DNA from 3 places in the Kitasatospora sp. NPDC087314 genome. Region 3 is predicted to be linked to each of the others. Evidence: riboswitches for the same ligand, from Rfam matches in the RefSeq annotation. Region 3 holds a riboswitch; each other region holds the start of a gene.
What was found. A riboswitch is a leader RNA that binds a small molecule or an ion and turns the genes downstream of it on or off. The one in region 3 is predicted to bind cyclic di-AMP.

Region 1: it holds a riboswitch for cyclic di-AMP, as region 3 does, so the genes downstream of both, ACIO5E_RS02055 (NlpC/P60 family protein) here and ACIO5E_RS04855 (hypothetical protein) in region 3, are expected to answer to the same signal.
Region 2: it holds a riboswitch for cyclic di-AMP, as region 3 does, so the genes downstream of both, ACIO5E_RS38870 (transglycosylase family protein) here and ACIO5E_RS04855 (hypothetical protein) in region 3, are expected to answer to the same signal.

What each region holds. Positions count from the first base shown of each region.
Region 1 is NZ_JBIUYE010000001.1:450,879-453,944, reverse strand. Features, by position in the region: gene ACIO5E_RS02060 (NlpC/P60 family protein) at 1-882, opposite strand, end outside; gene ACIO5E_RS02055 (NlpC/P60 family protein) at 1,110-2,261, opposite strand; cyclic di-AMP (ydaO/yuaA leader) riboswitch at 2,272-2,425, opposite strand; gene ACIO5E_RS02050 (NlpC/P60 family protein) at 2,760-3,066, opposite strand, start outside.
Region 2 is NZ_JBIUYE010000030.1:28,364-31,429, reverse strand. Features, by position in the region: gene eno (phosphopyruvate hydratase) at 1-745, opposite strand, end outside; gene ACIO5E_RS38870 (transglycosylase family protein) at 987-1,892, opposite strand; cyclic di-AMP (ydaO/yuaA leader) riboswitch at 1,898-2,065, opposite strand; gene ACIO5E_RS38865 (cytochrome P450) at 2,276-3,066, opposite strand, start outside.
Region 3 is NZ_JBIUYE010000002.1:225,599-228,664, forward strand. Features, by position in the region: gene ACIO5E_RS04855 (hypothetical protein) at 1-1,153, opposite strand, end outside; cyclic di-AMP (ydaO/yuaA leader) riboswitch at 1,156-1,322, opposite strand; gene ACIO5E_RS04860 (esterase/lipase family protein) at 1,501-2,847, opposite strand; gene ACIO5E_RS04865 (MoaF-related domain-containing protein) at 3,057-3,066, shown strand, end outside.

The sequences.
Region 1 (3,066 bases), on a different contig from region 3:
GCTGACCCGCTGACCGGCGTACGCCTGGGCCTGCGAGGTGCGCGGCAGGGTCACTCCGGCCTGCCGCCAGCTGTAGTACATCAGACCGGAGCAGTCGAAGGCGCGGGGCCCGGTGGATCCGTAGACGTAGGGCGAGCCGATCATCCTCACCGCGGCGGCCAGCGCGGCCGCCCCGCGCTCGGAGGCGGGCGGGGCGGAGCCGAGGTCCAGCCGGTCGGTGCCGCGGGTGGCGCGCCGCTCGGCGTCCTGGGCGTCCTGGACGGCCAGCCGGGTCCGCTCGGCGGCGCCCAGGCTGTTGAGCAGCCGCTGCGCCGTGGCCAGCCGCTGCTGGATCTGCTGCTTGCTGTCGGCGAGCGAGCGGCGGGCCTGTTCCAGGTCGGCGAGCTTGCCGGAGGTCTCGGTGCGGCGCTGGTCGAGCCGGCGCTGGCGGGTGACCAGTTCGTGCAGGGTCTCCTGCTGCCGCTCGGCGGCCTGGCCGAGGGTGCGGGCCCGGTTCAGGTAGCCCTCCGGGTCGGTGGAGAGCATCAGCTGGACGGTCTGGGCCATACCGCCCCCGCGGTACTCGGCGCCGGCCACGGTGGCGAGGTCGCCGCGCAGCTGGTTGAGCTGGTCCTGGGCGGCGGCGACCTCGCCCTGCAGGACGGTGGTCTCGCCCTGGAGGCGCTGCTGGGCGTCCTGCGCGGCGTTGTACTTCTCCGACGCCTGCTCGGCCTCGTCGTAGAGCTGCTCCACCTGCGCCCTGACGTCCTTGTGGGTGGGCGTGTCCGGCGTGCCGGGGGCCGCCTGGGCGCTGCCGCCCGCCGTCACGCCGAGGGCGGCGGCGGCGGCCGCGGTCAGCACCAGCGCACGGGCGAGCAGTTGGGAACGGCGGTGCACGGGCATGGCGGCAGCGGCTCCAATCCTGCGGTGCGGCCCCGCCGCCGCACCAAAGGGGCGGCCCTCGAAGCGGGAGTCCGGTGGCAGACGTTAGCGAGTCCGGGCAACCGAGTCCAAACCCCTCCCAACTCGAATATTTGACCAGTAATCGGACACCAGCCCGAGTCGCCGGAAAAGCCGCAGGCCCGGCCTTCCGTGGTGGAAGGCCGGGCCCGTCAGGACCTGAGCGGGGATCAGACCCGCACGATGGAGGTCAGCGGCATGTTGGAGACCGCCTCGTAGCGCACCGACGCGCCCGGCTTGGGGGCGTGCAGCACCTGGCCGTTGCCGGCGTAGATCCCCACGTGGTGGGCGTCGCCGAAGAAGATCAGCAGGTCGCCGGGCTGGGCCTGGGAGAGGTCCGTACCGATCCGGGTGCCGGCGTGGGCCTGCTCCTGCGAGGTGCGCGGCAGCGACACGTCGACCTGGTTGAACGCCCACACCATCAGGCCGGAGCAGTCGAAGGAGCCCGGACCGGAGGCGCCGTACACGTACGGGCTGCCGATCTTGGAGGCGGCGATGGACAGCGCGGCGGCACCGCGCGAGCTGCCGGCGGTCGGCTTGGGGGCCGGCGCGGACACCTGGGCGCTCGGGTCGGTGCGGCTGCTGTCGCGGGAGGAGCGGTCGGCGCCCTGCTGGGCGGCGGCCTGCTGAGCGGCGGCCTGCTGAGCGGCCTTCGCGGCGGCGTCGGCCTTGGCTTTGGCCTCGGCGGCGGCCTTCTCCTCGGCCGCGCGCAGCGCCTGGCGCTCCTGCTCGGTCAGGGTGTTGAGGAGGTCCTGCGCGGCCTTGAGCTTGCCCTGGACCTCGTCCTTGGCCGACTTCAGCTGCTGAGTGGTGGTCTCCATCTCGGCGAGCTTGCCCTGGGCCTCGGAGCGCACCTGGTCGAGCTTGCGCTGCTCGTCCTGGAGCTGCTTGAGCTGGCCCTTCTGGGTGCCACCGGCCTGGTTCAGGGTGTCGGCCTGGCTCAGGAAGTTGTCCGGGCTGGCGGAGAACATCAGCTGGACGGTCTGGGATATACCGCCGTTGCGGTACTGCTCGCCGGCGATCTCGGCCAGGCCGCCCTGCAGGTCGGTCACCTGCGCCTGCTGCCGCGCCACCTGGTCCTGCAGGCCGGTGACCTGCTTCTGCAGCTCCTGCTGCTTCTCCTGCGCGGCGTTGTACTTCTCCGACGCCTGTTCGGCCTGCTCGTTGAGCTGGTCGACCTGCTCCTTGACCTGGTCCTTGGTCGGCTGCGGGTCGGCGTGAGCGCCGGACTGCGCGGACAGCGCGACGGCTGCGGCGGCGACACCGGTCAGGATCGACACCCGGGCGCGGCCGGCGGGCTTGGGACGACGATGGGACGCCACGAAGGCGGACTCCTTCTTCCTACGGCCGCCTACCGGGTGAGCTGACGGGTTCGGGCCGGAAGCATGCCCTACGACGCCTCACGGCCGTTCCACCGGCCGACCTGGCGCCGATTCACCCCGGAGGAACGTGGTTCCCCGGCTCCGCTCGACAGCGCCCCCGACTGCTGGGCTCCCCGTCGGGCAGGCACTCGGCCCGCCCCGCTGCGTCGCGAACTCGACGGAAACCACCGCCGCCACCCCGGCTGGGCGATCGACAGTGCGGTGGTTCGAAGCATGACCCTAGTAACTGAACCGTGATCCGTTCAAATCCTTGTCAGAAAAAAGACGGAAGAAGACCAAAGTTCTTCTGTGAATATGACAGATGGTGATCACCGCCACACGCAAAGCTGATCGGCTTTCACGATGTGGTCGCCCGGCGGGCAAAACCGAACGCCACCCCCCGGTCGGAGGGTGGCGCGGATCACAGGCCCGGACGGGGCCGGCGGGCGTGTCGGGCCGTCAGACCCGGCGGATCGTGTTGATCGGCATCGCGTCGGCCTTCATCACCTTCACCACGTCGCCGGTGTGCGGCGCGTGCACCACCATGCCGTTGCCGATGTACATCGCGACGTGGTGCCGGTCGGGGCCGTAGATGACCAGGTCGCCCGGCTGGGCCTGGTCCAGCGTGACCCGGGTGCCGACGTTGCCCTGCTCCTGCGAGGTGCGCGGCAGCGAGATGCCGGCCTGGCCGTACGCCCAGACCATCAGGCCCGAGCAGTCGAAGGTGGTCGAGCCGGTGGCGCCCCACACGTACGGCGAGCCCTGC
Region 2 (3,066 bases), on a different contig from region 3:
AGAACTCGGAGGCGGCGACGTCCAGGGCCAGCGCGATGTCGCGGCCGGGCACGTAGCCGGCCTTCTGGATGGCCTCGGTGATGAGGTCCAGGGCCTCGCGGTTGCTGTCCAGGTTCGGCGCGAAGCCGCCCTCGTCGCCGAGGCCGGTGGACAGGCCGCGCTCCTTCAGCACGCCCTTGAGGGTGTGGTAGACCTCGACGCCCCAGCGGACGGCCTCGGAGAAGGACTCCGCGCCGATCGGGGCGATCATGAACTCCTGGATGTCGACGTTGGAGTCCGCGTGCGAACCGCCGTTGAGGATGTTCATCATCGGCACGGGCAGCACGTGCGCGTTCGGGCCGCCCAGGTAGCGGAACAGCGGCAGGTCGCTGGCCTCGGAGGCGGCGTGCGCCACGGCCAGCGAGACGCCCAGGATCGCGTTGGCGCCGAGCGAGGACTTGTCCGGGGTGGCGTCCAGGTCGAGCATGGCCTGGTCGATCAGGCGCTGCTCGGTGGCGTCGTAGCCGACCAGCTCCGGGCCGATCTGCTCGATGACGGCCAGGACGGCCTTCTCCACGCCCTTGCCGAAGTAGCGGTTCTTGTCACCGTCGCGCAGCTCAAGCGCCTCGAAGGCGCCGGTGGAGGCACCCGACGGGACAGCGGCACGACCGGTGCTGCCGTCGTCGAGGCCGACCTCGACCTCGACCGTGGGGTTGCCACGCGAGTCGAGGATCTCACGGGCTACGACGACATCGATGGACGGCACGAGGCATCTCCTTGCGGAAGCAGGGTCCGGCCGACGATTGGTGCTGCCGGCGGGACGATTGCGAAGTCGTTACGACCAGAGCCTAACCGCCCTGGCCGCCGGGGCCACGTTGGCCTCGGTCCCGTCTCAGCGTGTGGCCCGACTACCCACCGGTAGTTCACCTGACTGCCCGATCGAAACGGGCGAATGCGAAGGAAGGGGGACGAAGCCCGTCCCCCTTCCTTCGCCGGGCCTCGCAGGATCAGCCGAGGTGCAGCACCTGGCCGGGCATGATCAGGTTCGGGTCCCCGCCGACGGTGCCGCGGTTGCCGTCGTACACCGACTGCCAACCGCCGGACACGCCCTGGGCGGTGGCGATGCTCGACAGCGTGTCGCCGGACCGGACGGTGTAGTCGTGGCCGGTCTGCGCGGCCGGGGCGGACTGCGCGGGCAGGATGGGCTGGACGCGCTGGACCGGCTGGACGGGCTGCGCGGCCCGTGGCGCGGACTGCGGCTGGGCGGCGGCCTGGCCCGCGTACTGCTGGTAGACGCTCTGGTGGCTGGTCCAGTACCAGGCACCGTTGTTCTGGTACCGGTACACCTTCGCGTCGGCGTCCCAGCCGGCCTTGCCGGAGAAGCCCTGGGCCTGCGGCTGCGCCGGCTGCTGGGCGGCCGGCTTCGGGGCGGCCTGCTGCACCGGCTTCGGGGCCTGCTCCTGCTGGACCGGCTTGGCGGCGGGCTGCTTGGCGGGCTTGGCGTCCGAGGAGGTGTCAACGGACGCCGGGGCGCCGCCCTTGCTCAGACCGGCCTTCTGCGAGCAGACCGGCCAGGCGCCCGGCCCCTGCGAGGCCAGCACCTTCTCGGCGACCGAGATCTGCTGCCCCTTGCTGGCCTGGTTGGCCTGCGGCGCGTAGGAGGTGCCGCCGTACGCCTTCCAGGTGCTGGAGGTGAACTGCAGGCCGCCGTAGAAGCCGTTGCCGGTGTTGATGCTCCAGTTGCCGCCGCTCTCGCACTGGGCGACGGAGTCCCAGGCGGAGGCCGGGGCGGCGGAGGCGCCGGTGGCGGTGAGGATCGGCATCGCGAGTCCGACGCCGGCCACACCGGCGACGGCGATGGCCTTCTCGGCCTGGGTGCGACGACGGTGACGGCCAGTTCCAACGAACAGCATGAAGAGGTCCCTCTCCGCACGCCTGCGAGGTGAGCTGTCGGGTTCGGACCGGGAGGTGGCCCGGCCGCCGAAAGCGGAAACGATTCCGCTCGGGCGGCTTCACCCCAAGCCGTTGGGGAACGGCAACAAACCTGGTTCCCCCGCCCCTGCCCAGGGTCTGGTCGGTTTCCCGTGACGCGGCGGGCAGGATTCGGCGTTCCGCGCACGGGGTCCGCAGCTGCGAACTCCAGGGAGAGTAGACAGATCCTCAGACCAATCACAAGCTCATATCACCGATATCACACAGAAATTACGGCACGTGTTCGGTCGCCTACCAAAGGGGGTCGTATGTCCGGATTGATGACGGTTCAGACTGCCCGTGGAGGCCGTCCGGCGACGCCTCGTCAGCGTGTCGGAGCGTCGACGGGAGGGACGGGCGCGTGCGGCGACCTGCTCTCCGGGCTGAATTCGACCGGGAGTTCCCGCAGCCCACGCATGATCAGGCCACCCCGCCAGCGCAGATTCTCCGGGCTTTCCGCAAGCCGCAGATCCGGCAACCGGGAAAGCAGCGTGGCCAGCGCACTCCGACCCTCCAGCCGGGCCAGCGGGGCGCCGATGCAGTAATGGATCCCGTGGCCGAAACCCAGGTGCGGGTTGTCCCTCCGGGCCAGGTCAAGGATGTTCTCGTCCGCGAACCTGGCCGGATCGCGGTCCGCCGCGGCCAGCACCACCAGCACCGGATCGCCCACCGGGATGTCCACCCCGCCGATCGACAGCGGCCGCGTCGCGAAGCGCCACGTCGCCAGCTCCACCGGCCCGTCGTAGCGCAGGAGTTCCTCGATCCCGGTCTCCAGCAGCGCCGTCTCGCCACGCGCCACCGACTCCTGCAGCAGCGCCCGCTGCCCCGGGTTGCGCAGCAGCGCGTAGGTGCCGTTGCCGATCAGGTTCACCGTCGTCTCGAACCCCGCGAACAGCAGGATGAAGGCCATCGCCGCGGCCTCGTTCTCGGTCAGGTGCTCGCCGTGGTCGCTCGCCCGGATCAGGCCCGAGATCAGGTCCTCCCCCGGATCCGCCCGCTTGCGGTGGATCAGCTCCAGCAGGTACGCCCGCATCCGCTTCACCGCTCGCCCCACACCGCCGCGTTGGCCGCCGCCGTGCCGGATCATCATCCCCGCCCAGTCGCGGAAGTCGTCCT
Region 3 (3,066 bases):
CGGGGTGGTACTCGAAGGAGTCGACCTCCCCGTTGCCGTTCTTCCAGGTCCAGAGGGCCGGCCAGGCGCCGGAGCCGGACGGCAGCTTGACCCGGGTCTCGGCGTAGTCGCCGGTCTTGACCTGGAAGCCCTCGCTGGAGCCCTCGGTGGTCAGGAAGCCGGTGTTCCAGGCCTGCTTGCCGTTCTCCAACGTGCTGCCGCTCGGCGCGGCGGTGAAGGTGGCGACCCCGTTCGCGACGCTGACGTTGTTCTTGTTCAGCCAGTCGAGCTTGTTGTCGTCCGGGTTGTGGTTGCCGTACTTGTACGAGCTGGTCTTGTCGCCGACCCAGCGCGAACCCCAGCTGATCGGGCCGTTGAACTCGTCGGACCAGGTCAGCGACTTGCCGGCGACCGGGGAGCCCGGGGTGCTCGGCGACGGACTGGCCGTGGCGCTCGGGCTGCTCGTCGGGGAGGGCTTCGGGGTCGGAGTAGCGGTCGCGGTCGGAGCCGGGGTCGGGGTCGGGGTCGGCTTCGGGGTGGCGGTCACAGTCGGGGTCGGAGCCGGGGTCGGAGTTGAGGTCGGCTTCGGGGTGGCGGTCGCGGTCGCGGTCGGAGCCGGGGTCGGAGTTGAGGTCGGCTTCGGGGTGGCGGTCGCAGTCGGAACCGGGGCCGGGGCCGGGGTCGGGGCCGGGGTCGGGGTCGGCGCCGGGGCGTCGGATACCACGAGCTGCTGCGAGGGCAGGTTGTGCCAGGCCCCGCCGAGGTCCTGCCAGAAGCCGAACCGGGTGTACGTCCCGGCCGGCAGGGTGCGCGCGCCGCTGGTGAAGTTCAGGCCGCTCGGGCAGATCCGCGCGTTGGAGGCGTTGCCGGGGAAGTCGAGGTTGGCGCCGGACGCGTCTCGGACGCCCACGCCGACGGTCTTCGCGGTGAAGCAGGCCGAGGAGCGCAGGGTCAGCGAGGCGGTGGTGGCCTTGTTCGCGACCATGGTCGCCGGGGCCAGCCGATCCTGGGTGACGGTCGGAGCGGCGGCGGCCTGGGCACCGGCGACGGCCGGCAGGCCGAACAGTCCGGCGCCGGTGATGGCGAACGCTCCGGTGGCGGCGAGGGCGGCGCTGCGGCCCCGGTGGGAGGGACGGGCGTGACGCGGCGCGCGGCGACGGGCAGGCTGGTGCATGGGAGTGTCCTCTGCGACGCCTGCGAGGTGAGCTGTCGGATTCGGGCCGAGGTGGCCCGGCCGCCGGTGGAAGCGGCTTCACCCCTAGCCACGGCCCGCACGCGGGAGCGTACGGGCCGGGCGCTGACCTTGGTTCCCCCGCTCCCGTCCGCCGTGGTGCTCGATTGCCGACCGGCGGGTGGACAGGACTCGGCGTCCCGGCGGTGGAGTCCGCGAGAGCGGACGACCGTTGCAGGCTAGGCAAACCGTCCGTGAACGGACAACCCGGCCGGGCCGGTTGTCGCACAGCTCACAGTGGTGTCGATCAACGACGCTGTGTGGTGGATCAGTTGGGGTCGATCAAGGGATCAGTCGAGCCAGCCGTCGACCTGGCTCTCGGCCTCCGGCGCCCAGGCGAGTTCCAGGTGGTTGAGACCGGCGAGCAGCCGGGTGCCGCCGATCGTCGCGACACCGGTGGTGTCCAGGGCGCTCGCGGTGAACACGATGCCGTCGCTGGGCCCCCGGTTCTCGTTGAGCACGCCCGGGATGTCGGCCGACCCGCCCGCGAGCAGGTAGGTGCGCACCGACGCCGGCACTCCGGCCTGCTGCAGCGGCGCGATCAGCGACCCGGCGTCGATCGCCGCCTGGATGCCCTGGCCGGAGGTGTAGAAGCCCTGGCCGCCGTAGTAGGTGGTCCACCAGTCCTGGGAGGTACCGTCCACCCCGTACCGGCCGTCCCAGCGGGCGAGCAGCTGACGCTGTCCCGGGTAGCAGTCGTAGCCGCCGGTGGGCAACACGCCGAGGCAGGGCTGCGCGGTGTACGTGCCGTAGCAGGTCATGTACAGGTGCGGGGACGGCGCGTTGGCGGTGCCGCCGCAGGCCGGCCAGGCGGCCAGGTCGAAGGACCAGCCGTGCGCGTACACGTAGTCGAGCCCGCCGTTCGGCCCGCCTAGGGTGATCAGGCGGCGCACGTCGCCCGCGTACGCCCTCCCCCACGACGGGCGCACCGAGGACACGTACGCCCGGGCGGCGACCTCGCCCTTGCTCCACGCCACCACGTCCACCTGGGAGACCCCGAGCCGGGCCTGGATCAGCGCGACGGCGTCGCCGACGGTCTGCGCCTGGAGCAGGTTGTCGCCCTGTTTGTGGGCGAAGCCGATGGCGAACACCCGGTGGCCGGTGCCGGCGAGGTACTGGGCCAGGCCGGTGGACGGGCAGGCGGAGGCACCGCAGGTGCCGCTCTCGGCCGGGTTCGCCCAGGCGCGGTCGGCGTTGTCGTTGGCGCCGTGGACCAGCAGGACGGGGGTCTGGCGGCCGCCGGTGTCCCAGCCGGTCGCGGAGTACAGCAGGAAGCGGCCGGAGTAGGGCTCGCCGGTGCCGCCGAAGTACGTCCGGCGGGCGCCGTCCTGGTCGCCGCGACCGTCGGCCGGGTACTGCTCGGCGCGGAAGCCGGGGGTGGTGTCGAGGTAGCGCTCGACCTTGGCCCACCCGTTTCCGGGGGCGGGGAAGGTGGCTTCCAGGGCGAGGGGGGCGGCGGCGGCTTGGGCGGCGGCGGTCTGCGCGGTAACGGCTCGCGCGGTGGCGGCCGCTTGGGCGGTGGTGGGGGTGCCGAGCAGGAGGGCGGCGAGGGTGAGCAGGACGGCGGACAGCGCGGTGGGGGTGCGGCGCGGGGTGCCGGGTCTCGTGGGGGTGGCGCTCGTGGGGGTGCGTCTCATGGGGGTGGACGGTAGGACCGGCCCGCGGCGGGCGCCCAGATGCCGGTCACACACCCCGGAGGCCGGCACGGTGGCGGCCGGTGCCGTGGCGCACTGCCCACGGGCGCGCCCGCTCGGCTCACCGGGTCGGATAAATTGGAGGTCCGACATCTTCCGCAGTGCACAAGACCGCCGTGCACGGCCTCACGGAAACGAGGTACCGCCCCACCATGACCGCGC